2 regions of the Faecalibacillus sp. MSK20_93 genome follow, and region 1 is predicted to be linked to the other one. Evidence: riboswitches for the same ligand, from Rfam matches in the RefSeq annotation. Region 1 holds a riboswitch; the other holds the start of a gene.
What was found. Region 1 has a riboswitch for cyclic di-GMP ahead of LJD34_RS09905 (collagen binding domain-containing protein). Riboswitches for the same ligand answer to the same signal wherever they lie in the genome.

Region 1 (15,883 bases):
CTATTATAGGAAGAATGGTATTACGTATAAAATAGGTGTTGATGGCAATAACAAAGAGATTTTGGAATGAAATTGAATATTCTAGGTGTATCACCACAAAAGATACACCTATTTTTCACACATGAATATAAGCGGTTGCATGTTTTTGTGTTTTTTATCGAGATAAAAGATAATGAGGCTAAAGGGAAAGTAAAGAAGACAGCGGGTATATGTTTAAAGAGTATTAATTTTTGACTCCTATATAGAAGTGAAAATGAAAAGATAAAAATTTATTGCATGTTTATTTTTATTAGTTATAAGATTTAGTTTACATGTTCCATGTGATGTTTTTACGATTACAAATGAAGATAATCATGTAGAAACAGATCAAACGAATTTAGCTAATGATCAATTAGCAAAAAAAAATGCATCAGGTATTCATGATATCTTTTATCCTAAATATAATAGTAAATTAGAATTATTTAAAGTACTTTTAAAAGATTACTTTATAAAGATGAAGAAATTGATGTATTTGATATAGATATCAGTTCTTAGAACGCTATATTTTTATTTAGCTTTTTATTTTGCACTTACTTAAAGAAAATGGGCAAGCAAATAAAGATGTCTTAGATGGTAAATAGTTGTTTTAGTTGCTAAAAATGTCCATTAGGTAACAATATATAGAAAAAAGACAACACAGGTTATATAATGAAAATGTTAGCTATTTGTTTTGTACAAAATGTAAATGGCAACAAGAGGATTTTTGTAAAAATGTTATTATACTTTTTATATGAAAGAAAAGAATACTATGGGAATTGTTATATCAAGTTTTATTATTTTTTTTATTTTGAATAAATATAAATTAGTTATCAATTTTGGGATGCATCCAGTATTTTCTACTGTTTTAATAATTTCAATATATGTTTATTTTATATATTGGTTTAGTAAACAATATTCAAAAGAAGACAACAAAAAACAAAATAAAATAATTTTAAATTGTTGTATATTTATAAATGAATACTTGCCAAGTATATTTTTTGCAACGGGTTTATTGTTTAGTATTATAGGATTAAATGAAATGCTAATAAATGCAAAATTATCTGCAATTATTGATGGATTATCAATAATTGCATTTGGTGTTTCACTTATTGGAATGGGAGGCTCGGTTCAACAAACAAGAAAAAACACCAATGAAAATAATGAATGTAAACAAAAAATTGACGATATGATTTCTTCGAATAATAATGTTTTTGATGAAATTAAAAATTTAAATAAAAAAATGAATCATATGTCAAGTAGGATTAATAGTATTAACAATGAAATAAAGGAAAAGAATAGTATATTTGATTTTATAATAAGAATAAGTAAAAAAACGTTTTCAAAGTTATAAAAAAGCAAATTAATAAGAAAAAATTTATTTTCTTTATTAAAAAATTTGATGGAGGAAATTAAATATGCCAAATAAACAAATTTTTACTGAAAATCCAGAAAATGATCTATGGCAAGAGCTCATGCAATTTTCTTATAAGGCAAATGTAGAAAGATATTTAGAAGAACATAATTTAGTGAAAAGTGAAGATACAATTAATACGATAATTGGTTCTTTTTTACAAGCGAATGAATATTTTAAAGCAAGTAAAACTGTAAATTTACAGATATCTCCACTTCTTTTATATTATGGATCTACTAATTTACTTCTAGGACTGTGTTCTCTAAAAAAAGGTATTAGACCAGAAATAAAAAATCATGGAATGGCTACATTACATACAACAATAGATAATTATATATCTGAAGCAAGTGTACGTTTTAACGACTATAATTTTGGAGGAATTCATCAATTTGCTAAAATTATTGGATTTGATAAGGACTTAACAAAATACGGTGAATGGAAAATGCAAGAATTTTTATCAGCTATTGTTGAGATTGATCGTGATTATAAGAAATGTTATGAAAAAGAAATAGGAAATACTTTATTACTTGATTTATATAATACATCTACGGGCTTGATTGAGAAAATATATGCAAAAAAAGAAATAATGGAATCTATTTTGAATGTTTTGAATAATGTAGAGGATTTTAAAAAAAATTATTTAGATTATCAAACAGGATATGAAAAGGAAACAAATCGAAATTACTTGATTTTAAGAAAAAGGATGACAGGAAAAAATATAAAGAAAATTTCATTTTCTGGGCAACCATATTTACAAGCTGGAATAGAAAAAAATGGACAATTGATCACTTTACCGCAACTGTTTAATATGTACTCAGCACTTTTTATCATGGGTTCATTATGTCGTTATCATCCAGAAATATGGGGACCATTTGTATTGAACGATGAAACAGGAGAACGATTATTATTTGAAAAATTCATATATTATTCTAGAAGAATAATACCTAATATTGTTTTAAATATTATAAATAATGATGATATTACATATGTTACACAACGTTATTCTACAAATGAAACAATAAAGCATGTTAATGAACATGATGTAAAAGAATTAGTTAGAAATGAAATATATGATATAGAAGAAAAAAGGAGAATGATGAAATAACATGAAGAAAGAAAATATTAATGATTTTCGTTCAGAAATTTTTAAATTATGTAATGAAATAAAAAAGAATGATTCTCTACATATTATTCAAGAAACCCTTGAAAAGTTGTTTATGTGTGAAAATATTGAAGAAAAAATTCCAAGTAATATTTTTTTTCATCAAATAGCAAAACATGGAAATAATCAATTTTATGGTTATCTTTTTGCAAATGAAAATTTTGATATGTATAAAGATATATTTCCAATGGCAAAATCTCCAATAAAAGAAGATATTAAAGTATTTGAAAAAGCGCATGCAACAATTTATACTCTTATAAAACTTTGTACCGAGGATATGAGAAATAATTATCCTAAGATTGCAAAAGTGCTAGATCCGTATAGTAAGTATAAACAAATTTCTCCAATCAAAGAAAATGGATATTTAAATAAGGATTTATATAAAAATGCAGTAGATTCTTTTAAAAATTCTGATTTATATAAAAAAGTAAAAAACTCTGCTGTTAATATGTTTATTGAAAAAATTGACCAAATTGAGATTCAAAAAATGTTTATGTCATTAGAGAAAGAAATGGATAGGTGCCCCTTAGATAAGGTACCTAATTGTGCAAAAATCATATTAAAGAAAAGACCAATAGATTTTGAAAAATCAGAATTACTGATAGCACATTTTTTAATGCTCTTTGCATTAAGAAAATCATTAGAAAATGCTTGTAGTTTACTGTTTACAGCTCTTGTAGGAGAAGAACTTATTGTATTTAGTGAAGATAATATTATTAGTATTGATAAAAATTATAAAAATGTAATAAATAAAGTTATTCAAGTAACTTTATTGGGCTTTTTTTCTAAAAAATATTCGAATATTGCAGGTGAAATTGCATTAATTCATTGTAATCCTAATCAAGATTACAATATACATGAATTTGGAATAATCCATACATGTACATCGAGCTTTAACCAAGAAACAGGTGAAACAAGTAATATGACATTACAAGTTGTTGATAACTTGTTAAATCCATATTTTATATTGATGGATCCAATCGATTATAAAAACTGATTTATCATTTTTGAACATAAAATAAGGAATCTTGTTAAAAAGATAATATTTATGAAATATAATGGCGAGGAATATTGCTTTAGCTGATATCAAAGTATACGAATCATAAAAAGGTTTAATTTTTAATTATTTATGTGTATAATGATACTATCATAGAAATAAAAGGGAAATGAATTATGGAAAATATAAAGAAAATTATATCTTGGCCTGTAATATTAGGAATACAGGTCATTACAACAGTAGCATTATTATTTTTTATTTTTAAGCTTAATATTTTACCAACAACATATGCTGTTATGGTTGGGATGATATTTGTTTTATTAGGTTTTATTAATTATGCATTAATGAGACCTAATAAAAAAGAACATCATCATAAAACAAAACCAAGAGAGATTGTTGGTAAAGTAATAAGTTTATTATTAAGTGTTTTAATGATCTTTGGATCAGTAATGATCAATAAAGGTTATTCAACATTAGATGATATTACGAATTCTAATACGAAATCTGCACATTATGCAATTGTTGTATTAAAAAGTAGTAAAATAAATAGTTTATCTGAATTACAAAATGAGTCGATTGAATATTGTTTACAATATGATAAAGAAAAAGATATGAATCAAGTTATTGCTGAAGCTAAAAAGAAAGAATCAAGCTTGAATTTTGATGTTGCTATGACATATTCAAAACTAGGGGATGATCTTTATAATAATACCGTTAATGCTATATTAATTAATACAGCATATAATGGTATGTTTGAAGAAAATCATCCAGATTTTCAAAATGAAGTTAAAGAAATATGGACAAGTGATATAGAAACAAAAGTCAAAGACTTTTCAACAAGAGTTTCTGTAACAAATACACCATTTATTATTTATATCAGTGGTATTGATACATATGGAAGTATTACAACAGTATCTAGATCAGATGTTAATATGATCGTTACTGTTAATCCAAATACAAAGAAGATCTTATTAACATCTATTCCAAGAGATTACTACGTAACTCTTGCGAATATGAAAAAAAAGGATAAGTTAACGCATTCAGGTATTGCTGGACCTGAAAATACGGTTAAAACAATGGCTCAGTTTTTAGGGACAGATATCAACTACTATGCAAGAGTTAACTTTACATCATTGGTCACAATGGTTGATGCATTGGGTGGTATTACTGTTAATGTTGATCGAGATTTTAGTGCGGGTGGTTATACCTATAAATTAGGTCTTCAACAAATGAATGGTAAAGAAGCATTAGCTTATTCAAGAGAAAGACATTCATTTGCTGATGGAGATAATGTACGTGTAAAACATCAACAAGATGTTTTAATGGCTATGCTTAATAAAATGATGTCACCTGCAGTTATTACTAATTATAGTAGTGTTTTAAAAGCTATATCAGGATGTTTTGAAACAAATATGGCATCGAGTGATATAACAGATTTAATCAAAATGCAAATAAATGATAATGCTTCATGGACATTTAAACAAAAACAATTTACCGGAACAGGAGTTATGCAAACAGGTGGAGCTTACATGCCTGATAGCAAACTTTATTATATGATTCCAAATGATGATAGTGTTAAAGAAAATCTACAAGCAATTAAAGATGTCTTAAATGGGAAATAGTTATTCTAGTTGCTAAAAGTGATCGTTGAGTAATAATAGATAACATTGATTATATAGCGCTCTAAATAATCGCGTGTTTTAGAAAAATCACTTTAAATTATTAAGGGGATATTGATTTCACATCAATATCCCCTCTAAAATATCTAATGTTTTTTAGGAGGAAAATTAGGCTGATGATCAGTCTTGATTTTCCTCCTTTATTTTTATTGTTATCGTGATTTTTCTACTCTAGTTTTCCTATATACTTAATCAACTACCATTTTCCATTAGATTTAGATAAGCTAAAAATCATAACTATGAAATATTCAATATAGATCAAATTAAAAATTGAATTTATATTCATCAGTAAACATCTCTAAAATAGTTTATAATATGTAAAGAAAGGGTGATAGAAATGAAGAAAATACCAATAAGAACGAAAAGTTTTTCAAGACTTGTAGAAGGAAATTATTATTTTGTAGATAAGACCTTGATGATCAAAGAGTTCTTAGATAGAGGAACAGATGTAACATTGATTACTCGTCCTAGAAGATTTGGAAAAACCATCAATATGTCAATGATGGCAGAATTCTTTGATATTACCAAAGACTCTAAAGAAATCTTTAAAGGTACAAAAATCATGGAAACACCTTATGTAGCTGAAATCAATCAATATCCAACAATCTTTATCTCTTTTGCGGATGCCAAAAGAGATAAAGAAACAGTTGTTTCGACGATAAGAACACAAATACAAATTCAATGGGATAAATATGATTTTGTATTTGAAAATCTTAAGGGATTTAAGAAAATAAATTATGAAAGACTTATGAAGTATTAGCTGATAATAACAAGAATAATCTTAAGGGAATAGATGATGCAATTTCATTCTTGATGGAAATAATGGAAGATTATTATGGAAAAGAAGTTATGGTATTCATAGATGAATATGATACACCATTTGTAGAAGCACATACAGGAGGGTTCTATGATGAAGTAAGAGGAGGACTTGCAGGATTGCTTCATAATTCTCTTAAAACATCAACCAGCTTAAAATATGCGATGCTTACAGAAATTCAAAGAGTGGCTAAAGAAAATATTTTCAGTGATTTAAATAATTTAGATGTGTATACAGTAATTGATAATGATTATAGTGAATATTTTGGATTCAGTATAGAAGAAACCAAAGAATTACTTGAATATTATGATTTAGAATTAAATGATGAAGTCAAAGAAATGTATGATGGCTATAAAATGGGAGATAAAGAAATCTATAATCCATGGTCTATTTTAAATTATGCAAGAAGAAAAGTACTTGTTCCTTATTGGGTCAATACGAGTGCTAATACAATGCTTAAACAAGCTATATAAAAAGTAGACTAGGACTTTAAAAAACAATATGAAAAACTTATAAAGAATAACTATTTAGAAACAAGAGTTGTCCTTCAAACAAGCTTTTATGAAGTGGCAAATACACCTAACTTATGGGGGATGTTTGTAAGTGCTGGATATTTAACAGTAGTAAAAGCAATTGATCCAAAAAAAGAAAAGTTTAGAATTACGATACCAAATTATGAGGTAAGAAGATAATTTATAAGATTAACGGAACATCAATTAGGAATGAACAATGGATAATATGATCGCATTGTTGACAATTTGATTGCTGAAAACAAAAATGATTTTTTCAAAAATTATCAAAATGTATTAATGATTCCAAGATATCATGATTTAAATAATGAAAACAGTTATCATATGATGATGTTAGGAATGTGTTTATGTCTATCAGATAACTATAAAGTTATTTATAATCGAGAAGAAGGTAAAGGAAGATGTGATCTCATTATCCAGGCTCATGATGAAAAGAAAACATCGTTTATTATTGAATTTAAGTATTTCAAAGAAGATAAAAAAGATTTTGAAAAAGCATTGGATAAATTATCAAATGAAGCTATTCAACAAATCAAAGATAGAAGATATGATTATGATTTAAAAGGAAAAGTGATTTATATAGGCTTAGGCCATCATGGAAAAGATGTCATGATGAAATGGGAAGAAAAGGTTTATATTTGATGTTTGTTATTATAATAAAAAAAAATCAACGCTTGTTGATTTTGATAATGGTGCTGGAGATGGGATTTGAACCCACAGCCTACTGGTTACGAGTCAGTTGCTCTACCGTTGGAGCTACTCCAGCATAGAAATAGAAGCAAAGCTTCTATTTTTTTTCAACTTTTGTTTCACAATAAAGACAACGATAAATACGTTTTTCTTCATTGGCTAAGTAGAATACATGATCTAAACCTTGTTCTGTTGAAGTAATACAACGAGGATTTTTACATCTTTCTACATTAATGATTTTTTTAGGAAGTTGTAATTTTTTCTTTTCAACTAGTTCACCATTTTTAATAATACATACAGTAATATTAGGATCTAAATAACCTAATACATCTAAATCTAAAGTGAACTCTTCATCTATTTTTAAAATATCTTTTTTACCAATTTTATTAGATTTAACGTTTTTAATAATAGCAACGCTACAATCTAATTTATCTAATCCTAGTGCTTTATAAACTTCTAAAGATTTACCAGCAGTAATATGATCTAAAACAATCCCGTTTTTAATACTATCTATCTTCATTATCTTTCTACCTCATTTTCCAATCCTAACATTTTTAAAATAAGTGCCATACGCATAAAACGTCCGTTTTGAACTTGATCAAAATACTTAGCTCTTGGATCATCATCGACCTCAATAGCAATTTCATTAACACGAGGTAATGGGTGCATAACGATTAAATCAGATTTTGATTTTTCTAATTTCTTTAATTCTAAAATGTATGTATCTTTTAAACGAATATAGTCTTGTTCATTAAAGAATCTTTCTTTTTGAACACGCGTCATATAAAGAATATCTAAATCTTCAATAACTTCTTCAATTGTTTCTACTTCTTTGTAGTCTAAGTTTTTAGCATCTAATAAATCATGTTTTAAATATTCAGGAATTTTAAGTTCAGGTGGTGCAATAAACACGAATTTAATATTTTTATAACGTGACATTGCTTTTGTAAGAGAATGAACTGTACGTCCGAATTTTAAATCCCCACAAAATCCAATTGTTAGATTAGCTAATCTACCTTTTTCTCTATAAATAGTAAGTAAATCAGTTAAAGTTTGCGTTGGATGGTTATGACCACCATCTCCAGCATTGATTAAAGGTACTGTACTTTTTCTTGTAGCAACAAGAGGTGCTCCTTCTTTTGGATGACGCATTGCAATAATATCGCAATAGCTTGAAACAACACTAATAGTATCACTAACACTTTCACCTTTAGAAGCGCTTGTATTGCTTGCACTTGAAAAACCTAAAACATTTCCACCAAGTGATAACATAGCTGATTCAAAAGAAAGTCTTGTACGTGTACTTGGTTCAAAAAAGAGTGTAGCTAGAATTTTATGACGACAAACATCTTGATAGCGTGTACGATCTTTAATAATATCATTCGCAATATCAATTAGTTCATCAATTTCTTCTACACTTAAATCCATTGGGTCAATTAAATATTTCATAATAGTCTCCTTTTTTTTCTTCAATATTATAGCACTCCTTAGAAAGCTATTAAATATATTTTAAAAAAAATACGGAAATTTTCTTTCCGTATTTTTTTTTACCATTAAAACAATAAGTACAGATCTTATCACTATCAAGTCCAATAGCTTGAAGCATATCATCCAAACGATTAAAACGTAAAGAAGTAAAATTAAGTTCTTTACGGATTTCTTCTACCATTGCATTATATTCAGGAGTATCTGGATCACTATATGTTTCTAACATATTGATATCATTTTCTCCTTCACGTTTTTTAATAACACGACGTGTAATTAAATCCATATCACTTGTACTTCTTGAAAAGTTTAAGTAAGGACATCCATACATAATTGGAGGACAAGCAGGTCTGATATGGACTGCTCTTGCTCCAGAGTTATATAAATATTCAGTTGTATCTCTTAGTTGTGTTCCACGAACAATTGAATCATCAATTAATAATAATGATTTTCCTTTAATCAAGCTAGCAATTGGAATTAATTTCATTTTTGCAATTAAATTACGATCCGCTTGAATTTGTGGCATAAATGAACGTGGCCACGTAGGTGTGTATTTAATAAAAGGTCTTCCATATTGAATATGTGATTCATTTGAATAACCAATCGCATGGGCAATTCCACTATCAGGAACACCTGCTACAAGATCAATATCTTTAATATCATCTCTTTGAGCCATTAAACGACCACATTCATAACGCATTTCTTCAACATTACGTCCTTCATAACAACTTGTTGGATAACCATAGTATACCCATAAAAATGAACAAATTTTCATTTTATCATTGGCTTCTACAAGTGTTTTCACTTCTTCACTGGTCATAAAACAAACTTCACCAGGTCCTAATTCTTTATATAAAGAATAGCCTAAATTGATATAAGCATGACTTTCAAACGAAGCACAGAATCCATTTTCCCCCTTACCAATATTTAATGGAGTTCTTCCTAATTTATCACGTACTAAATACAAACCATCTTTTGTCATCAACATAAAAGAAATAGAACCTTTTACTTTTCTTAAAACATTGATAATTCCATCAACATAAGTATCCTTTTGATTGATCATTGCAGCAATCAATTCAGTTTGATTCACTTCTCCCCCAGACATCTCTAGAAAATGAGTATGCCCATTATCAAAAGCATCTTGAATCAATTCTTCCATATTTGCAACTCTACCTACAGAAACAATTGCATAACTACCTAAACGACAATTGATTAAAAGAGGTTGAGGTTCATTGTCTGAAATACAACCAATCCCCATTTTTCCAGACATTTCTTTAATATCATTTTCAAACTTAGTTCTAAATGGTGAATTTGAAATATTATGAATTGCACGGTTAAAACCGTTTTCTCCATAAACTGCAATCCCACCTTTTTTTGTTCCTAAATGAGAATGATAATCAATACCAAAAAACAAATCAGTGACACAGTCTTTACGACTGACAACGCCAAACATACCACCCATATGTAATTTTCTCCTTTTTCATTTGTTCTCTAAATGCCAAAAATATGATAACATAAAACAAAATGAAGATAAAGGACATAAAAAAATGAAATTATATATAGTAAGACATGGTCAAACAGGTTATAACATTGATAATAAAGTTTGTGGCATTTCGGATGTGGAATTAATATCTTTAGGAAAGCAACAAGCTAAAATGGCCAGTGAACAATTAAAAGATATTTCATTAGATATGATTTTTGCCTCACCACTTCAAAGAGCACATGAAACTGCAAAAATCATAAATGAAAATCATCAATTAGAAATTAAAATAGATTCTAGAATTCAAGAAATCAATTTTGGCAAATTTGAAGGAATTGTTAATAATGAAGAATTTCAATATTATAAACAAAATCATGGACTCCATTATCCAGGCGGAGAATCTTTATTCCAAGTAGTCCATCGTGTGTATAGTTTTTTAGAAGAACTTGAAAATAAATATCCTGATAAAAACATTTTAGTTGTTTGTCATGGAGGTATCGTGCGTGTCATTCATAGTTATTTTCATGATATGACAAATGAAGAATTAATGACATGGTTACCCGAAAATTGTTGTATTCAAAGCTATGAAAAATAGTGACTTTGTATTGACTGAAAAGTGGAAAGTGTTATACTAATTATAGGAAAAAAGGAAAAGGAGAGTTAAATATGAACGTAGATAAAGATACTTGTATCGGATGTGGAGCATGTGCTGGTGTTTGTCCTGTAGAAGCTTTAGCATTTGATGACGAAGGAAAAATGGAATGTGACAAAGATACATGCATTGGATGTCAAGCATGTGTTGGAACTTGTCCAGTAGAAGCTATTTCAGCTGAATAATAAGATAAATTTAATAGTTATAAAGGACTTTTTATGATATATGGTTATATCAAAAAAGTCCCTTTTATTATGTTGAAAATTTTTCGGTCGAAAAAAAGCATATTTTGGTCGTAAAGGATATTTTTTGTTGAAATTATGTGATAATATTAGTTTATAAAAATTATATATTTTAAAGGCAAAACTATTGAAAAATAGTGACGCAAAGCTACAGAACTGAACCGTAAGGAAGTTGGCTGAGTTGCAGATGATGTGTACTTAGTCTTTTCTTGCGGCTTTTTCTTTATAATTATCATTTATCGTCAATATTTTTTTATAGTTTTGTAAAATTGGGAGGAAGAATAATGAATAGAAAGAAGAAGTTGTTTTCACTGTTATTGGTGGTAGTCATGATAGTAACAGCAGTTTCAACAAATGTATTTAGTGCATTTGCTGAAGAATCGGTAGATTTATCTCAATTTATTGATAAAAATCTACCAAGTGATGTAGTTGATAGAAGTTATATTAAAATTGGAGACCATATTTTACAGCCGAATATAGAAAACAAAATACCGTATGGTTCAGCAATTTCTATCAAACTAGTATGGGGATTTATTGATAATCAGTTTCCAACAAAAGATAATAATACAATGGTTTATACTTTGCCTGATGGAATAACCATGGAAGAAGGAATTAAGGAACTAAAAGAAGGTGCGGAAACTGTAGGACATTTTGAAATAAAAGGTAATACAATTACAGTTAAATATAATGCAGGAGATCAAAGTGAATTATTTTTTAGTAAATCAAATAGACATGGTTCACTTATCATCAATGGAACTTTGAGTGATTCATTTACAAACAATCATGAAGGTGGAAAAGGGAAACTAGACTTACCAGGTGTTGGTCAATTTATCATTGATATGGATCGTGATACATCTAATGATAAAGTTGAAATAGAAAAAACAGGTGGAAAAGTTATAAGCGAGGGGGATAACCTTTCTGCAAAATTCAAACTAAAGGTTTCAGCAACTGGTTCACAAACAAACGTTGTTGTGACTGATCAAATGGATGAAAATATGACATTAGATGGAGATGTTCAATTTTACACAGATGAAGCCTGTACAATTTCTTATACTGGTACAGTTACAAATAATTTAAAAGAAACTAATAAATTTCAATATACAATTGGAAGTATGAATGATAAAGAAGTTTTATATGCTAAATATAAAGTAAAAGTAAAAAAAGATGTTTTTGCATATAATCCGGATGATTGGAATTCTAAAGTTGGAAATAACATAACTGTAAAGAGTGATACACAAACAAATGAAAAAAATTCTTACAAGAAATTAGAATATACTAAGAAAAATTGGGCGGAAAAAAAGCATAGTGTTACTGGTGATGATAGTAATAAAGTTATCAATTGGGAAGTTACGTTAAATCCTGGGGGTAATTTTGATATTGGTGGTTCTACTATTAAAGATTCGTTAGGTGATAATATTGGTGAATATATTGATGGAAGTTTTAAATGTAGTCCTTCTATTGAAGGATTAACATGGGAAAGTTTAACAACTGGAAATTTCCAAGTACCTGCTGGATGTGATAAGGAGTACAAGATTACTTACCAAACTAAATTTGGTGAAGATCCTAGTAATGCGCCAGCCATTACAAAGAGTAATACGTTCACTATTAATCCTTTTGGTAATACACAAAACACGGATTATACAGATTCATTTAAAGTAGGAAAAGAAAATTATCAATTTATTGAAAAAACTTGTCTAACAACAGGAAATTCACAAGAGGTTGCATGGCAAATAAAAATTAATGTTCCTGAAAATGGTATAAATCATTTAATTGTTAAAGATACAACGCCAGAAGGAATGAATTATAAATCATATCAAGTTAAAAGTGGATATAATGGTACACCAATATTTAGTCAAAAGGATAGAGAATTAACTTTTGACTTTGGAAAAGTAAATGAAGGAACTATTATTATACAAGTTATTACATCTCTAGATAATATTCCATCAACAACAACATCTTATGCAAATAAAGGTGAATGTTTTAATGAAACAAAGAAATTAGGGGAAAGTAATGCTAATTATGATTATAAAATTGAAACTTTTCTTGAAAAAGAAGGTTATTGGGGTAGCTCTTGTAATAAAGATGAAATGGCTTGGAAATTAATTGTAAAAAAAGTACCAACCGATGCAAAAAATGTTTTTATTGAAGATACACTTCCTGAAAATACACAGTATGTAGATAACTTATTAGATATAATTGAAAAATGGGATAGTCAAATAACAAATGAAGAGATTCTTAAGAATATTCAAGTAGAAAAAGAAAACGGAAAAGTTAAGTTTATATTTACAAATGCAGCATTAGATTATTTGAAAATAAATTCTTTAAATCTAACATATAAAGCAAGCATTATAGATGTTTCAAAAGCACTAGGAGATAAAGCCTATGACAATAAGGCGTCTTTATCTATTGATGGCAATATTTCAACAGCAACAGCTACAAGATGGTTTGGGTTATCAAAAAACGATATTTTAAAGAAAGAATATACTTATAATCAAGATACAGCACCAAATGTTAGATATAAAATTACGGTGAATGAAGGTGCAATTAAATTAAATGAGGGTAAAGATATCGAACTTGTTGATGAAATGGGAAGTGCTCTTGATTATTATATGAATAGTTTAACAATTAATGGTAATAAAGCTACGGCTAATCAAGTAAGCTATGATGAAACAAAACATGTATTAAAAATAATAATTCCTGATGAAAAGAAAGTTGTTCTTGAATATGAAGCAACTATTAATTTACCAGTAGGTGAAGATAGTAGCGCATTAAATGAAACAAATGCCTACAATAAGTGTTCTTTAAAAGGAATACCAAATCAATCTGAATTAGAGACGTATGTTTCTTTGAAAGGAAAAGTACTTGAAAGTTCAGGAGCTTCCACAGGGAATGGCGTCAGTATAAAACTTTATAAATGTGATAAAGATGATCAAACAAAAGCCTTAGAAAAAGCCAAATTTAGCTGTAGTGAAGTAACATATAATAATAATTTTGAAACAACTGCTACAAAATTAAAAGCAGAGGGCGAAACATTACCAACGGGTTATCTTACTTTTTCTGGGTTGAGTAGAAATGTTCTTTATAGAATTGTTGAAACAGAAGCACCTGATAATTATAAATTAGATGCTACACCACATTATTTTATATTTAAAGGAAATAGTGAAGAAAATTATCCTGAAGCTATTAAAGAAGGAGATAATACTTATCCTGTAACACTTATTGATAAAACACAAGCAATGCATTTTTATACAATTTCTAACGAAAAAGGAACAACAAAAGAAAATACTATTGAAATTAGTAAAATAGATGCACAGACGAAATCTGAATTGAAGAACGCACACCTAAGTATTATTAATAAAGATACAAATGAAACTGTAAAAAGTTGGATAACTGGCGAAAATAATAATCCAGGAAAAGTTAAACTAGAACCAGGAACATACGTTTTAAAAGAAACCAAAGCACCAGAGGGATATATGGTAGCTGATGATATTACGTTTGTTGTGGATAATGATGGTAATATAGTTGGCAATGATCAAAATACAATAATCATGGAAGACAAACATATCGAAAAAGGTAAACTTATTCTAACTAAAACAGTAGAAGGGAATATTTCTAAAGAAAATGCCAAAAAGATTACATTTAAAGTAATGAATCAAGAAACAAAGAAGACAGATAAATATACTTTAGATGAGTTTTCGTATGATGAAGCAAGTAAAACTTGGACAAAAGAGTTAGATGTTTTAGCTGAAGAATATACAGTTGAAGAAACAAATTCATCAGTGGAAGGTTATACAGTAAAAACAACTTATAAAATTGATACACAAGAAATAGAAGGTAAAAAAACTGAAAGTATACAAATTGAAAATCAAGGTGAAGTAACTGTAGCCTTTAAAAATAGTTACACTCCAAAACCATATGAAGTAGCTATAAGCAAACAAGATCTAACAAATGAAAAGGAAATTGCTGGAGCAACACTTAAAATAGTAAATCAAAAAACAAAAGAAGAAGTAGCTTCATGGGTCAGTGAAAAAGATAAGACACATACTGTTTCATTACCGTTTGGTGAGTATATACTTATTGAAGAAGTAGTACCTGACGGTTATAAAAAAGCAGATGATATTTATTTTAAAGTTTCTAAAAATGGAGAAATATCTATAAAAGGTAAGGATGGTACTTATAGTAAAACAAATAAAGTCATCATGAAAGATGAGGCAAAACCTGGAAAAATAGTAATTAGTAAAAGTGTTACTGGTTCAATCAATAAAGAACAAGCTGAAAAAGTTATAAGTTTTAAAGTAACAAATAATTCAACGAAAGAAGTAAATACGTATTCATTAAAAGACTTTAATTATGATGAAAGTAATAAAAAATGGACAAAGGAATTAATACAAGTTGCAGGAGGATATAAAGTTGAAGAATTAGTAACGTCTATAAAAGGGCATAAATTATCTTTAACTCAATATCAAATAAATGAAAATGGTGAAATAAAAGAAAAGGTAACAGATAAAATAGCAGAAAAGGTTACTGTTAAAAAAGATAAAACGACATTTATTGAATTTGAAAATAATTATGATTTAAATGTGTTTGATGTTGAAATAGATAAGACAGATATTTCTGGTACAAAAGAAGTAGATGGTGCGAAGTTAAAAGTAATTGATGAAGAAGGTAATCTAGTAGAAAGATGGATTTCTGGTCAAGATGATGAAAAAACGCATAAATT
Region 2 (15,883 bases), on a different contig from region 1:
GTGCTGATAAAGCACGTTATATGGCAAGAAAAAAACTTGCGAAAGTTGAAAGAAAAATAGGAATTACAATTAAGAAATAAGCATTGCTTATTTCTTTTTGTATTCCTTTTTAGTAAATTCATAGAATAGAATTTCATGTATAAATGTATAGCCCTTAGCTATTTTATTTTTTAAATGATTATATTTTTGGATACTTTGTGCATCTTCGATATTGAGCTGTCTACATAACATCAAAAAATCATCATAATTTTCCATATAAAGTTCATCAATTCTTTGTTCAATAAATTGCTTTTTTAACCTTTCCTCTCTTGTTAGACCATATTCTTTCATTTCTCCTTCATCATACATTTGATAATGAATATTAGACAGTTCTAAAGCAGCAATCTTTTTATTCATTTTATCACGATCACAAAAATCAAAAACACTTCGATAACAAAGCTTTCCTTGATCATCTGTTTCAATCGCTAAAGCATAATGACCATCTCCTATTGCAAATACTTTTTGACACAACTTTTGATCAAAAATGTGTAAACATCCATAAATAAAATCATGGAGTGTTTTTTGATCTACTTTAAAACATGAAAGTGTTGAAATGATTTCGATATCATCACCATTTGACCATTCATATGGCTCTAATAGTTCTTCATCTTCTTTAACCCAATTAACAATCATTTTCTTCCTCCTTTTTCTTTATTATATGTCATCTCCATTAAAAAAATGTTTTTGTATATTTTTATAATATTTTCATATATAATGGGTGACGAGGTGAAATTATGAGTTTAATTAAAGATATTATTGTCTATGCAATCTTAGGTGCTATTCAAGGTTTTAGTGAACCTATTCCTATTTCAAGTAGTGGACATTTAGTTTTATTCCAAAGTATTTTTGAAAAACTTGGTTTAATGGTTCCACAAATGAATGATGTTACTTTTGAAGTTATTGTTAATACTGGTTCACTCATTGCTATCATGTTTTATTATCGCCAAGATATTATTCGTCTAATCAAATCCTTTTTCGGGTATATTGCTAAACCTCAAGAAAGAGATGAGCTATTACCTGATTTTAGATTTTGTATGTTATTAATTGTTGCTACAATTCCTGCAGCAATTGGTGGTGTTCTTTTTAATGATTATATTGAACATGCTTTCTCTAATCCTAAATTAGTAGGTTGTTGTTTACTTTTAACTTCTTGTTTTTTAATGCTTATTCACAAATTTGGATATAAAGGAAAAAGAACAACAAAAAGCATGAATTTATGGGATGCATTAAGAATGGGATTTTTCCAATTACTTGCTTTACTTCCTGGGGTTTCTCGTAGTGGATCAACACTTACTGGTGGGATGCTTGGTGGTCTTGATCAAAAAGCAGCAAGAGATTTCTCTTTCTTTATGTTTATGCCTGTCAGCTTTGGAGCAATCATTTTAAAACTTAAACATTTTTTAACAAGTTCAACTGTCGCTGCATTATGGCTTCCTTATTTAATTAGTTTTATTGTCAGTGGTGTTGTTACTTATTTAGCACTTAATTTATTGTTTAGTATTTTAAATAAAAGAAAATTGAATTATTTTTCTTACTATTGTTTTGTAGTAGGTATTATTGCAATTCTTTTCTTATAATATACAAAAAAGAGATTTCAAAAACGAAATCTCTTTTTTAATTATTTTTTAGCGATAACTTCTACTTCAATTAAAGCTCCTTTAGGAAGTTTAGCAACTTCTACAGCAGATCTTGCTGGATAAGGTTCTACAAAATATTCAGCATAAATACCATTTACTGTTGTAAAATCATCCATGTTATCTAAAAAGACAGTTGTTTTAACAACATTTGAAAATGATAATTCTTGGCTTTCTAATAATCCTTTCACATTTTTTAAAGCTTGATGAGCTTGTGCTTCGATTCCTTCTGGCATTTCACCTGTACTTGGTACTAGAGGAATTTGTCCTGAGAAAAAATACATATCCCCTACTTGTATTCCTTGACTATATGGACCAATAGCTCCTGGAGCTTGATCTGTTTTCACTACATTTTTCATTTTTTAATCCTCCTTGCCATATAATTATAACAAACTCTTCATATATTAAAATGATAAAGTTGTATTTTTTTTATGAAAAAGTATAATTATTGAAAAGGATGTGTTTTTATGAAATATGGATTAGTTTTATCAGGTGGCGGTTCTAAAGGAGCTTATGAATCAGGATGCATGAAAGCATTACAAGAATTAGGGTATCATTTTGATATTGTTACTGGTACGTCTATTGGTGCTTTAAATGGGCTACTTGTAGCTCAAGAAGATTATCAAAAGCTTTATGAATTATGGGATACTTTATCATTAGAAAAGGTTTTAAAGCATCCTATTCAATTTGATTTTTCAATTGAAAATCTAATGAACAATTCTTCTAATATAGGTCCTTTTTTAAAGTCCTATCTTGATAAAAAAGGTGCTGATATTGAACCACTTATTCAATTAATCAAAGGTCTTTATAATGGCAAAAAAGCGAAAAGTTCACCCATCAAATATGGTTTATGCACTGTTGCTTTTCCTTCTATGAAACCATTAGAAATCACAGTAGATGATATGAGCGAAGATAACATTGTAGAATATGCTATTGCTTCAGCCTCATGTTTTCCTGCATTTCCTATTCATTATATAGATAAGCAAGGATATATTGATGGCGGATATTATGATAATTTACCTATCTCTCTTGCTTTAAAAATGGGAGCACAAAAAATTATTGCAATTGAACTCAATCAAGAAGCGACCCATCCCTATTTATTACATCGTGAAAATATCACTTTTATTAGACCGTCTAAGCATTTAGGTGGCTTTCTTGATTTTAATCGAGAGCTATTGGATCAAAGAATACGCTTAGGTTATCTTGATACTTTAAAAACATTTAAAAAATTAAAAGGGCATCGTTTTGCTTTTTATCCTGAAGAAAATATTCAAGAAATAGCTTTATCTTTTCATAATCAAATTTTAAACTATGAAAATCAATACAATCATCATTTACTTACAATTTCAGATGAAACACCTATTCTTGATTTATTAAAAGAAAATACGTATTTAGATTACTTAAAATTAGAAGATTATTTTATCTTAGGTTTAGAACTTTATATGAGTGAACATGATTACGATGATTTAAAGGTTTATCATTTTAAAGATATTATTCAAGACATCAAAAATCAAATTAAACCTGATTTAAGAGAAATAGAAAGAATTGATTTTAAAAATATCGCCCAATCTTTTAAAGATCTCACAAATCATCAAATTCTTAAAAATTACTTATCTTATTTTATAAATAAAAAAGAAGAACATTTAAATTATGAAAATCTTTTCTTAAAAGAATTTGTCCTAGCGATGTTTATTACTTGTGTCTTAAGCTATGAAGTCTCATAGCTTTTTTTGACATCCGTATTGTTTTTCTATAAACTAGTACTGATAGAAAGTTGGAATATTATGAAAAATATATTAAAAATCATTTTATGTGTTCTTGTTTGTTACATAGCAATCGGACTTGGCTGGATGACAAAAGACATCATTATTCATGAAAACGGGAAAGATGGAATTGCTATCTTAGGATACCATGGTGTCGTAAGTGAACAAGAAAAAAAAGAAAACTATGCATCAAATCCTTATTTTATGTCTATAAGTGAATTTGAAAAACAAATGAAATATTTAGCGGATAATAATTATCAATGTCTATCCATGGAAGATGTTGAAGCCTATTATCACGGAAAAAAAGAAGTATCTAAAAAAGCTGTATGTTTAACTTTTGATGATGGATATAAAAACTTTAACACTATTGTTAAACCTATTATAAAAAAATATAATTTGCAAGCTACAAACTTTGTCATTGGTTATAAAACCAAAACCAATAATCCACTTTACTTACAAACAAATGATTTGAAAAATGATCAATATGTTGAATACTACAGTCATTCTTATGATATGCACCATATTGGTCATTTACCCTATAAAAAGAAAATAGAAACCATGACAACAAATGAAATAAAAAAAGACTTTGAAAAAAACAAAGGCCTTGTTTCAACAGATTACTTTGCCTTTCCATATGGTGTCAGTTGTCAAAATGCACAAGATTATCTCAAATCAAGTTCTGTTAAACTAGCCTTTAGTTACAATCAAAATAGACATATGACATGCAATGATAAACAATACTTGCTTCCACGTTATCTTATGTTTTCTAATATGCCCTTCCCCCTATTTAAATGGTGGATAGAATAAAAGAACTATACGAATGAATCGTATAGCTCTTTTAATTGATAATTTTTAAAACATCTTCTTCACTATTGATATTAAAGATATTTAATGTAAGAACATTTAATTTTTCTAGCGATGTATTTGTAAGTTGTTTTTCTAAAGGTCTTGATAAAGTTCCTAGTTTCACTTTAAGTAGTTCTTTTAAAGTATTGAGTTTTCCTTCATCTCTCATTCTTTGAAATAATTGATCCATTGCCTTACACATATTGATTTCATTTCCTTCTGGTAAGTCTTCTCTTCTAATATTTGTACACGTAAATGTTGCTGCCATCATGAAGCTTTCTGTTTCAATTTTAAGATTTTCTCTTAATCCATCATAACTTCCTACAAACATACTTTGACTAATTTCTACGACATCTCGATATCTTTTGATCTCTGTTTGCTTGTCGACCTTTCCTATCAAGGTCGACAGATCATTTTCTCTTGAAACAAGTTCTTCAGGTTTAATGACCTGTCTTCCTTGAAAAAAGCATAATTACAGAAATCCGCAAAACAGCCTTCATCTCTAAGCAAGTTTTTACAAGTACTGTCACTAGCATTTCTTTAATGCACATCCGCTTTCCTCATATAAATTTTTTATATTAAGGTTTCATACATCGCTTTTTGTTTGTATTTTTTATAATATTTATAAGGAGCTTTCTGATTTAATTGTATCATATGCTTAAAGATAATTTGTCTCATATTTGTTTCATTTCTATTATCATTTTATCTTCTTTTTTCCTTCTTTCAATAGACAAATAGTCCAAAAAAAGAAGTCCCTTAGGACTTCTTGAAATACCTTTATCAAGTTTTATTTAATCACTCTTACATTAATAATTCCTTCAGCTGCTTCGATACGTTCAATAATATCTTGACGTACATCATCATTTGTATCAATTAATGTATAAGCATAATCCCCACGAGAACGGTTCACCATATTTTCTATATTTAAGTTGTGATCAGCAAATAATTTAGAAATACGTGCCAAGATATTTGGCATATTTTTATTGGTAATACAGAGTCTTACTTTTGATTCTCTTGGTTGATTAACAGCTGGGAAATTCACAGAATTTTTAATATTTCCATTTTCTAAGAAATCTTTTAATTCTTGAACAGCCATTTTCGCACAGTTATCTTCACTTTCAGGAGTAGAAGCTCCTAAGTGAGGTAATACAATAATATTATCTTTTCCAATTAATTCTTGTGAAGCAAAATCAGTTATATATTTACTTAATTTACCTGATTCAACTGCTTCTAATAAATCCTCGTTTACAACTAAGTCCCCTCTAGCAAAGTTCAATAAACGTGCTCCGTCTTTCATTAATGCAAACTTTTCTTTATTTAACATACCCTTTGTATCTTTAGTACTTGGTACATGGACAGTAATGTAGTCACATGTTTTAAATATTTCATCCATATCTTTTGCTTGACGTACATGTTTTGATAAAGCCCAAGCAGAATTGACAGACATAAATGGATCATATCCATAAACTTCCATTCCTAGTTTATTAGCTGCATTTGCAACTAAAACTCCAATAGCACCTAAACCAATGACCCCTAATTTTTTACCTTCGATTTCAGGCCCTACAAAGTTTGATTTTCCTTTTTCTGCTGTCTTTCCTACATTTTCATCATCCTTTAAAGTATTGACCCATTCAATACTTTCAACGATCTTACGACTTGATAAAAATAAAGCACATAAAACAAGTTCTTTTACCGCATTCGCATTTGCCCCCGGTGTATTAAAAACAACAATTCCTTTTTCTGAACATTTTTCAACAGGAATGTTATTGACCCCCGCACCAGCTCTCGCAATCGCTTTAACATTTTTTGTAAATTCATATTCATGTAAAGATGCACTTCTAAGTAAAATAGCATCTTCATTTTCTAACGTTTCCCCATATTCATAATCTTCATTAAAATAATCCAATCCTACTGAAGATATTTTATTCATCAATTTAACCTTATACATACTTGACTCCTTATCGATTATTTTCTTCAAATTCTTTCATAAATGCGACAAGTTTTTCAACACCTTCACATGGCATTGCATTGTAAATAGAAGCACGAATTCCCCCTACAGAACGATGACCTTTTAAATTTGTCATGCCTGCTTCGATACTTTCTTTAACAAACTTCGCATCTAAATCTTTATTTGGTGTTGTAAAAGTCACATTCATAAGTGATCTATTTTCTTTATCACTATGTGCTTTATAGAAAGTCGATTGATCTAAATAGTCATAAACTAATTTAGCTTTCTTTTCATTTCTTTCTTTCATAACTTCTAATCCACCTAAAGAATCGATCCATTCAAGAACAAGTCCTAAAACATAAATTGCATAAGCTGGTGGTGTGTTATACATTGAATCATTTTTGATCATCAATTTATAATCTAATAAAACAGGTGTTGTTTTGGCAACATCTTGAAGTAAATCTTCACGAATAATTGCTACTCCTAATCCAGCAATTCCCATGTTCTTTTGAGCACCCGCATAAATCATCCCATATTTACTTACATCTACTGGTTTTGATAAAATATTAGATGACATATCCGCAATAATTGGTACCCCATTTGTTTCAGGTACATATTTCCATTCTGTTCCATAAATTGTGTTATTAGCACAGATGTGTAAATAAGATGCATCTTTAGATAAATCTAATTCATCTTGTGTTGGAATATGTTTAAAATCATTGCTACTACCATCATAAACAATATGAATATCCCCATATTTTTTTGCTTCTGCAGCTGCTTTTTTACTAAAAGCACCTGTAATCGCATAATCAGCTTTCCCATTCTTTAAAAGATTTAAAGGAACCATTGAAAATTGTTGAGTTGCTCCCCCTTGAATAAAAACAATTTTATAATTTTCAGGAACATTCATCACTTTCTTTAATAATCCTTTTGTTTTTTCAAAGATATCTAAGTAGGAAGAGGATCTATGACTCATCTCCATTACAGACATACCACTGCCTTCATAATTCAACATTTGTTTTGCTGCTTTTTCAAGTACAGCAACAGGCAACATTGAAGGACCTGCTGAGAAATTGTAAACTCTTTTTTCGGTCATATATAAAACCTTCCTTTCTTATTTGTATTGCTAACATTATATTGTATACAATTTTGTTTGTCTAGTGAAATTGTATAAAATCATACAATTTGTAATTTATTATCGAAGAGATAAAAAATTATAAGCAAAAAGACAGATTACTCTGCCTTATATATATGCCAAACAAAAAGAATCATGCCAATCATTAAAGATACCATTGCCACAATCAAATAAGAATCAATACTTATAGATGAAATAGGAATATTTAACATCTTAATATAAAAAGATTTTGATATTTCAATTAATCCTATCATCATATAATCAATCAAGCCTTTTACTAAAAGAACTATTGAAAAAACCAAAGAAAAACCTGATTTATTTAAATTATATAATCTAAAAAAACATAACAATATCCACAATAAAATAATTATTCTAAAAAATATTGATTGCATAATCGAATAAATAAAAACAAAGATTTTTGAAAAATAACTTAACTTATTTTTCATACGATGAATCATTTTATTCCAAAACTGATTTTGTTTTAAAATATTCATAATTTGTTTTTCTTCAATAGATATATTCAATTCATCTTTGATCATTTTTTTACATGATGTAGAAAATTTTTGTAATTCTTTTTGATCTAATTTTATTTTATTTTTATTGGTATTTCGCATAGATTGATAAAAAGCATATCTATTTAATTGATAAAGAGCATCACTCTTTTTTATTTTATTTTGTAACTGATTTATTTGTTGAAAATTTGCATCTGTTTCTTCGTCTATAATTAAATCAATAATTTGATTGACAATAAGTGAATTAATATAATTATCACTGATTGTCTTTACACAAATTGTTTGAAATGTCATGGAAACCGTTAGTAGACACATTAAAACGACAACAACAATACAAGTTTTTAATTGTCTCTTTTTTTGCATTAAACTCACCTTATTTTTATTATACCTAATAATACAAAAAAAGAAACTGTTCTTTAAAGATGTAAAAAACAATTTCTATCATGATGATTATAAATCCCAATTGCTTCTAAATAAGAATAGATTGTAATACTTCCTACAAATGACATGCCTTTTTTCTTTAAATCCTTAGAAATTTGATCTGATAACGTACTCGTTGTTTCATTCTCTTTTTTTTCATAAATAATTTTATCATTTGTATAAGCCCATAAATATTTAGAAAAAGAACCATATTCTTTCTGTATTTCAATAAATATTTGTGCATTTTTAACTGCCGCTTTAATTTTTCTAGAATTACGAATGATTTTTGGATTATTCATTAACTCATTTATTTTGCAATCATCATACATTGCTATTTTATTAACATCAAATTGATCAAAAGCCTCTTTAAAAGCTTCTCTTTTATGTAAAATAGTGATCCAAGAAAGCCCTGCTTGAAATGTTTCTAATAAAAACATTTCATACAATTTTTGATCATCATAAACAGGTTTTCCCCATTCATGATCATGATAATCAATATAAAGAGGATCATCATTGACCCATGAACATCTATGCATTTTTAACCTTTCTAAAATCAGTTAATTCAATTTGATACTCTTTAAGCCAATCTTTTAACCATGATGAACATAGAAAATCACATTCCATTGCCCTAATAAGCGTAAAAGATGAATGTGTTAGAATATATTGATCTAAATACCCTGGATGGAAAACCATCACGGATACATCATGATTTCTAATAAATTCTAAACTGTTTTCAATATATTCTTTTGGATCATAAAGCATTTGTTCATTAAGCTTGGCCATTGCAATACCATAAATATTATTTTCTTTTTCAAACTCTTGATCAAATAAAACATTTTCATAAAAAAGACCATATTTTTTAGCCACATTTCTTAAAGCTATAAAAAAGTTTTGTGAAATAACAGCATGACATTCAAAATAATCAGGATCTTTTCCAGTGATTTCTTTAAAACGTAAATATTGTGCTTCAATTTCCATCTCAGCTTCTTCAATAACTACTGTATCTTCTTTTCTACTTCTAATTTCTCTTGATGAACAAAATTCACCATTTTCTTGAACTAAAGATGGTATAAGCTTAGGATCAGTTAAGGGTCTTCCCGCACAAATATTTGTATGTTGCCCTAAAGCAATATCAAAATCTTTTACAAGTTCATACCCATGGTTTGCATGTTCCATATTTGTCATCATCCCAACACTTGTAATAACACCCTCTTTAACTGCTTTATAAATTCCTAAATTGACTGCTTCACTAAATCCTAAATCATCAGCTCTCATAATCAATTTCATACTTTTGTCTCCTTTTCCTATCTTTAAGATAACTTTTAGCTTTCGCATATGTTTTTATATTTTTTTCTTTAATTATTCTAATATGTTGAATAACATCTTTATTTAAAACAATACTTCTTTCTTTATGATAAGGATTAATGATAATTCCATCAAGTTTATCTTGATTTAAACACATTCTAGAATAATCATCAAAACTATAAACTGAACCTTTTTTATTTTTACATTTTTGATCTTTATTCATTTCTAATTGACTTGTATAAATTGGATAATATTTTTTATCATTTATTTGATAAATAGGAAAATCTTGATAATCAAATACAGCTAAAAAATAAGCTCTTGTCGCAAGTTGTTCAAATAAAATATCTAAATAATCATAGTGTTGACGATTAACTTGGTCTAATAAAAATTGAAGATAAGGATTATAAACTTCTTCTCGAGAAGAAGCTAAATGATTATTTTTATTCGTAAAGATATAACCTTGATCTATTTCTTCTTGAAAACATTGATCAATCAATAATGCATAATAGTTTTGCTTAGAATCTACTTCTATCCATTCTTGAATCTCTACTTTTTCTTCATAGCCATAAGGACCTATCAAAAATAAAGAATCTAATTTTTGTATAATTCCATCAACTATTCCTAAAACAAACAATTCACCATTTTTATGTTTATAAATTTCTTCAACACAAAAAGAAAAGTACTCCTCTTTTTCAATTTTACTTTCTTTCTTAAATAATTTCATAGCATCACACCCTTTAACTATTATATTTATTTTATTTGTATTTTACATGAACTTTAGATACGCTTTTAAAACTTTTAAATGGGCAGTTGATAAAGGTAAAGCCTCTATTTCCTCTAAAGTATACATTCCTTCTATTTCATGTTCTAAAACAAAATGATAAACATGCATAAACCATATACGATGACTAAAAACATGTTTAATGTCTTTAATATGTGCTTGAATTATTAATTCTTGATGATACTTTTCTTGAAAAGAAGAAACAAAACTATAGGGACTTTCAACATCATATTGTACAAAACCATAAAAATTTTCTAATAATCCTCCTGGTGGATTTTGAATAAGTAAATATTTATCTTGATAAGTGATGATTCCTGTAATATAACTTATCTCTTGTTTTTTTATTTTTTTTATATTAATAGGTAAAACATCCATTTGTTTATTTTTAAAAGCTAAACATTCTTTTTGAATCGGACAACGAGAACAAAGTGGATGGACAGGTTTACAAATCGTTGCTCCTAAATCCATCATTCCTTGATTAAAAGCAGAAGCATCTTGATTTAAAATCAATTCTTGAACTATTTGATAGATTTTCTTTTGTACTTTTGTTTCTGCAATATTTTCTTTAAGCAAATAATAGCGACTGATAATTCTTAAAACATTGCCATCTACAGCTGGAACTTGCTTTCCATAAGCAATTGAACTAATAGCACCGGCAGTATATTCTCCAATTCCTTTTAAAGATAAAATATCATTATATTCATAAGGAAATTTCCCTTGATATTTTTCAACAATTATTTGAGCACTTTCATGTAAATGCTTCGCACGTCGATAATATCCTAAACCTTCCCACATTTTATAGACTTCTTCTAAAGAAGCACTGGCAAGTGCTTCAATTGTAGGAAAGTTTTCTAGAAAACGCTCATAATAAGGGATAACTGTTTCTGTCGTTGTTTGTTGTAACATAATTTCACTGATCCAAATATGATATGGATTTTGGTCTTTTCTCCAAGGAAAGTCTCTTTTATTTTGTTGATACCATTGTATTAATTGTTTTTGCATTCTTTTCACCTTTATTTATTTTAAAGGATATTATTTCTTTTGAAAAGAAAAATATGGCTTTCGCCATATTTAAAGTAACATTAATAATGTTCCACCAACAAGAATCAAAAATCCAATCAATGATTTCTTATTTAATTTTTCATGGAAGACAACATATGAGAAAATAATTGTCACAACAATACTTAATTTATCAATTGGTACAACTATACTTGCTGGTCCTTCTTGAAGAGCCTTGTAATAACAAAGCCATGATAACCCTGTAGCAATTCCTGATAAACAAATAAAAAGTAATTCATGACGGTCTATCTCTTTGATGGTATGTTGTTTTCCTACAACAAACACAACGACCCATGACATGATTAAAACAACTACAGTGCGAATAGCTGTTTCCAAATTAGAGTCAATATTTTGCATACCTACTTTTCCAAGTAAAGATGTTAAGCTTGCAAAAACAGCTGAAAGTAAAGCATAGATCAACCAACTTTTATGATGTGTCGTTGTTGAACTTTCTTTTTGATCAATCATTAAATACGTACCTGCACCAATTAGAATAACACACATCCATTTTAATAAAGTCATATCTTCTTTTAAGAAAATAAAAGCTAAAACAATTGTAAGAATTATACTTGATTTATCAATCGGTACGACTTTATTAACATCTCCTAATTGTAAAGCTTTAAAATAACAAAGCCATGATAATCCTGTCGCAAAACCAGATAAGATTAGAAAAATCCATGTATTTGTTGAAATTGTTGAAATCTGATTTTGACTATGTACAATAAAAACCATTAACCATGAAAAAATCAAAACAACAATTGTACGTAATGCTGTTGCTACATGAGAATCTGTTTTTTTAATTCCACACTTGGCAAGAATTGATGTAATTCCTGCAAACAAAGCTAATCCAAACGCATATAAAACCCACATAAATAAATCTCCCCAAAAAATTATAGTTCTTTATGCTTATTTTGTTAAGAATGCAATCTAAATCATAACAATTAATTAACATTAAATATATTTCTTTAAAACTTGAATAACAATATTCATATCAATTGGTTTAGCAATATGATCATTCATTCCAAATTCTAAAGCTTTCTTTTTATCTTCGGCAAAAGCATTGGCTGTCATCGCAATAATTGGAATATGTGATCTAATAGGATCATTCATTCTTCTTATTTTTTGAGTAGTATAATAACCATCTAAAATAGGCATTTGAATATTCATTAAAATCAAAGAATAATAATCTGTGGGCTGTTTTTCAATTTGTTCAATACACTCTACACCATTTTTAACACGATCAATAAACATTCCTTCTTCATTTAAAAGTTCTATTGCTATTTCAGCATTTAAATCATTATCTTCTACTAATAAAATTCTTTTTTATAATTATTTTGTAAAATATATGTATAAATTGAAAGGAATAAAGCAGCCACTAAAATGGTAAAAATAATTTCTCACCCTAAACGATGTTCTTTTTTTGAATTATTATATAGATCTTTTTTATTTTTCATAACTGCCCTCCTACAAAAAAACAGGAAAAATATGCACAAAGGTATAGTTTTCCTGTTTAATATAGTTGCAACTGGCTGTCATTTTAAAGACCCTATAGCTTTGCGTCACAATTTTTCAATTGCTTTGCCTATTAAGTTATCTTCATTATATTTTAACCAACAATCTATATCAATTTATTGAAAACAAAAACGAATACTAATTCAGTATTCGCTTTAAAAAGTGTGATTTTTCAATAATCTTTTGACAATGTTTTTGATATAATTCATGTCCTTTGACCCATTCTTTAATTCGATTTGATGATTCCATCAAACAAATCGCACCAATAATAAAAAATGGTACTTGAGGAACAACAGGAAGCAATAATCCAACAAATCCTAATAATATAAAAAATACTCCTATAACAAATAAAAGACTACGATAAATGTATCTTAACTTCATATAACTGCCTCCTTTTTACAAACAAAAGAATAAGAAAGTTATATGAACAAGTCGTGAACTAATTCTAAACAATTCTTAAAGATATTCTGGACTATTTCTTAAGAAATAATAATTGTTAAAAATTTTGTGTATGATTTATCAAAATCAATCATGTTACTTAAAAACATAAATAACCATTCATTATATTATTGAAAATCTTAAAGTAACTTCAGTAAATCTATTGGGTTTTCAAAAGTATATTGACTAGGAATATCTTGACAAGCAACACTTCCCCATTTAGCTAGTCCAAAATCAATGTTGGCATTTAAAGCAGCTTGATAATCTGAATAGGCATCTCCAATATAAATCACCTCATCAGAATTCAAATTTAATTTTTCTATACATTTTAATAAAGGCTCTGGATGAGGTTTATGATGCGTTGTATCATCTTCTAAAATAACAGCTGACATATATTGATCAATGCCTTTAGAAACAATATCAATTTCATATTGATCTCTTAACTTTGAAGAAACGATTGCTTGTTTAATTTTATGATTTTTAAATGTTTCTAAAACTTCTTCAAATCCTTCAAATAAAGTAGCTTCCTCTTCATAGTCATTAACATATTGCACCCATCTAGCATAGGTTTTTTCTTGATCTTTAACACCTAATTCTTCCATGACCTTCATACCTGGATAGGCTGCAAATTTTAAAACTTGTTCAAAAGTCCAATCTTCTCCCGTTTCTTCTTTAATGATTTTCATCAATGGATACATGTTCATATTCAATGTATTTAACAAAGTTCCATCAATATCATAAATAATTGCTTCATATTTTTTCATTTCTTTCAATCCTTTCCTTTAATAAATAAACAACCCCTCTATAAACTAATCCATCAAATAACATAGAAGAAACATCTTCATGAAAATAAAGATTTTCAAAACAACTTTGATTTATTTCATTTAATACTTTTTCAATAATATTTTCTTCATATCGCCATTTTAAATCTAATGAGAGTTCTAAACGCTTTGGATCAATCATTGTAAAAACTATACTTAGCAACAAACTAAGAATCTCATTAAATTCTTCTTGGTTTTGACATTCACGAATTTGTTGATTGATTGTTTTCCCTTTTAAAGATATCAACCCTATTTCCCCCATGATTCCACTTCTTCCATAAAGTGGTTCATCTTTATAGAAATAAGAACTTCCTATACCTACTTCATTAATATACAAATAATAAGTAGAATCTTGTTGATAAGTAAAATAACATCCTTGATGAATCATCTTAACATCATTTTGTAATTGAAGAGGAATGTTTATTTCTTTTTTGATATCTTTTAACCATTGATGTTTTTCAAGAACATTATGAAGATCCGTCACATAGACATCTTCATAAACAATACCTTCTACTGCTATTTGACAACAATGTATCTTTTCTTGATCAATTAAATCTTTGATAGTCTTTTTCAATTCATCCTCACTTTGATAAAATAGAATACCCTCTTTTTTTATTTCATTAAAATTTCTTAATTGATAAATAACTTTATCTACTTGAACATAAAGACAAAGAATCAAATAATTCTTTTCATTTAATGCAAAGCGTGTTGGACATCTTCCTCCACTTGATAAATCATTTCCTACTTCTTGAATCAATTGTTTTTCTTGAAGCGTTCTTACCATATTACGAATACTTGGTTGGGATAATTGCAGATTTTCTACCAATTCATTCATTGTTGAACTGTTATGAAGATAAAGATATTTTAAAATAGCTAATAAATGTTTTTTCTTTGTTTCTTTTAATGCATTCATATTCTCACCTTTACTTTTATTATATTATAATAAAAGTAAATTAAAAGAAAAACCAGAATCATCTGGCTTTAGGTTTAAAATAACGTGTCATATCCACACCTTCATGTTTTAATAAAGCAATTTTTTTATCAATACCTCCTGCATATCCCGTTAAACTGCCATTTGTACCAACGACACGATGACAAGGAATAATAATTGAAATAGGATTATGCCCTACAGCATTTCCTACTGCTTGTCCTGACATTTTTTCTTTATGCATTTTTTGAGCTACAACTTTTGCAATTTTTCCATAAGTTGTGACTTCACCATAAGGTATTTCACAAAGTATCTTCCACACTTCTTGTCTAAAATCACTACCTTGTGGTTTTAATGAGAGTTCTTTAATATTTGGTTTTTCTCCTTTGAAATAGCGATTTAACCATTCTTTTGTTCTATGCAGTATTTCTATTTGATCATTAATAATGGTTTCTTCTTTTAATGTTGCTTGAAAATATTTTTGTCCTTCTAACCACAATCCTATTAAATTTTTTTCATCACTTACTAAAAATAAAGTTCCCACGGGTGATTTATATGTTGTTTGATAATACATAATCTTTTCTCCTAAATATCTTGTATATTATTTTGATGACTAAAAAGCTGTTTTTGATATTGTTTTGGTGTAATGCTCATTCTTTTTTTAAGCTTTGAATAAAATGACTGACATCGTTAAAACCAACTTCTAAAGCAATTTGTGAAATGGGTGTTTTTTCTTTTCCTA

Region 2: linked by a shared signal. The riboswitch ahead of LJD34_RS11360 (response regulator) and the one ahead of LJD34_RS09905 (collagen binding domain-containing protein) in region 1 are both predicted to bind cyclic di-GMP.

Annotation. Positions count from the first base shown of each region.
Region 1 is NZ_JAJDKA010000031.1:13,071-28,953, forward strand. Features, by position in the region: gene LJD34_RS09840 (hypothetical protein) at 1-70, shown strand, start outside; gene LJD34_RS09845 (hypothetical protein) at 788-1,369, shown strand; gene LJD34_RS09850 (YaaC family protein) at 1,434-2,534, shown strand; gene LJD34_RS09855 (hypothetical protein) at 2,536-3,588, shown strand; gene LJD34_RS09860 (LCP family protein) at 3,765-5,210, shown strand; gene LJD34_RS16445 (AAA family ATPase) at 5,605-6,027, shown strand; gene LJD34_RS16450 (AAA family ATPase) at 6,090-6,557, shown strand; gene LJD34_RS09870 (PD-(D/E)XK nuclease domain-containing protein) at 6,843-7,256, shown strand; tRNA gene LJD34_RS09875 (tRNA-Thr) at 7,305-7,380, opposite strand; gene LJD34_RS09880 (aspartate carbamoyltransferase regulatory subunit) at 7,402-7,824, opposite strand; gene pyrB (aspartate carbamoyltransferase) at 7,824-8,753, opposite strand; gene LJD34_RS09890 (amidophosphoribosyltransferase) at 8,803-10,251, opposite strand; gene LJD34_RS09895 (histidine phosphatase family protein) at 10,337-10,864, shown strand; gene LJD34_RS09900 (4Fe-4S binding protein) at 10,936-11,106, shown strand; cyclic di-GMP riboswitch class I at 11,271-11,352, shown strand; gene LJD34_RS09905 (collagen binding domain-containing protein) at 11,448-15,883, shown strand, end outside.
Region 2 is NZ_JAJDKA010000042.1:2,888-18,770, reverse strand. Features, by position in the region: gene trpS (tryptophan--tRNA ligase) at 1-80, shown strand, start outside; gene LJD34_RS11430 (hypothetical protein) at 88-672, opposite strand; gene LJD34_RS11425 (undecaprenyl-diphosphate phosphatase) at 774-1,616, shown strand; gene LJD34_RS11420 (RidA family protein) at 1,658-2,032, opposite strand; gene LJD34_RS11415 (patatin-like phospholipase family protein) at 2,141-3,397, shown strand; gene LJD34_RS11410 (polysaccharide deacetylase family protein) at 3,458-4,243, shown strand; gene LJD34_RS11405 (hypothetical protein) at 4,275-4,682, opposite strand; gene LJD34_RS11400 (phosphoglycerate dehydrogenase) at 5,070-6,230, opposite strand; gene serC (3-phosphoserine/phosphohydroxythreonine transaminase) at 6,241-7,326, opposite strand; gene LJD34_RS11390 (hypothetical protein) at 7,464-8,240, opposite strand; gene LJD34_RS11385 (DNA-3-methyladenine glycosylase I) at 8,294-8,833, opposite strand; gene LJD34_RS11380 (ChbG/HpnK family deacetylase) at 8,826-9,584, opposite strand; gene LJD34_RS11375 (SseB family protein) at 9,562-10,326, opposite strand; gene mutY (A/G-specific adenine glycosylase) at 10,369-11,385, opposite strand; gene LJD34_RS11365 (EamA family transporter) at 11,455-12,312, opposite strand; gene LJD34_RS11360 (response regulator) at 12,394-12,759, opposite strand; cyclic di-GMP riboswitch class I at 12,960-13,035, opposite strand; gene LJD34_RS11355 (DUF454 family protein) at 13,093-13,335, opposite strand; gene LJD34_RS11350 (HAD family hydrolase) at 13,533-14,156, opposite strand; gene LJD34_RS11345 (ROK family protein) at 14,143-15,126, opposite strand; gene LJD34_RS11340 (methylated-DNA--[protein]-cysteine S-methyltransferase) at 15,185-15,715, opposite strand; gene LJD34_RS11335 (helix-turn-helix domain-containing protein) at 15,792-15,883, opposite strand, start outside.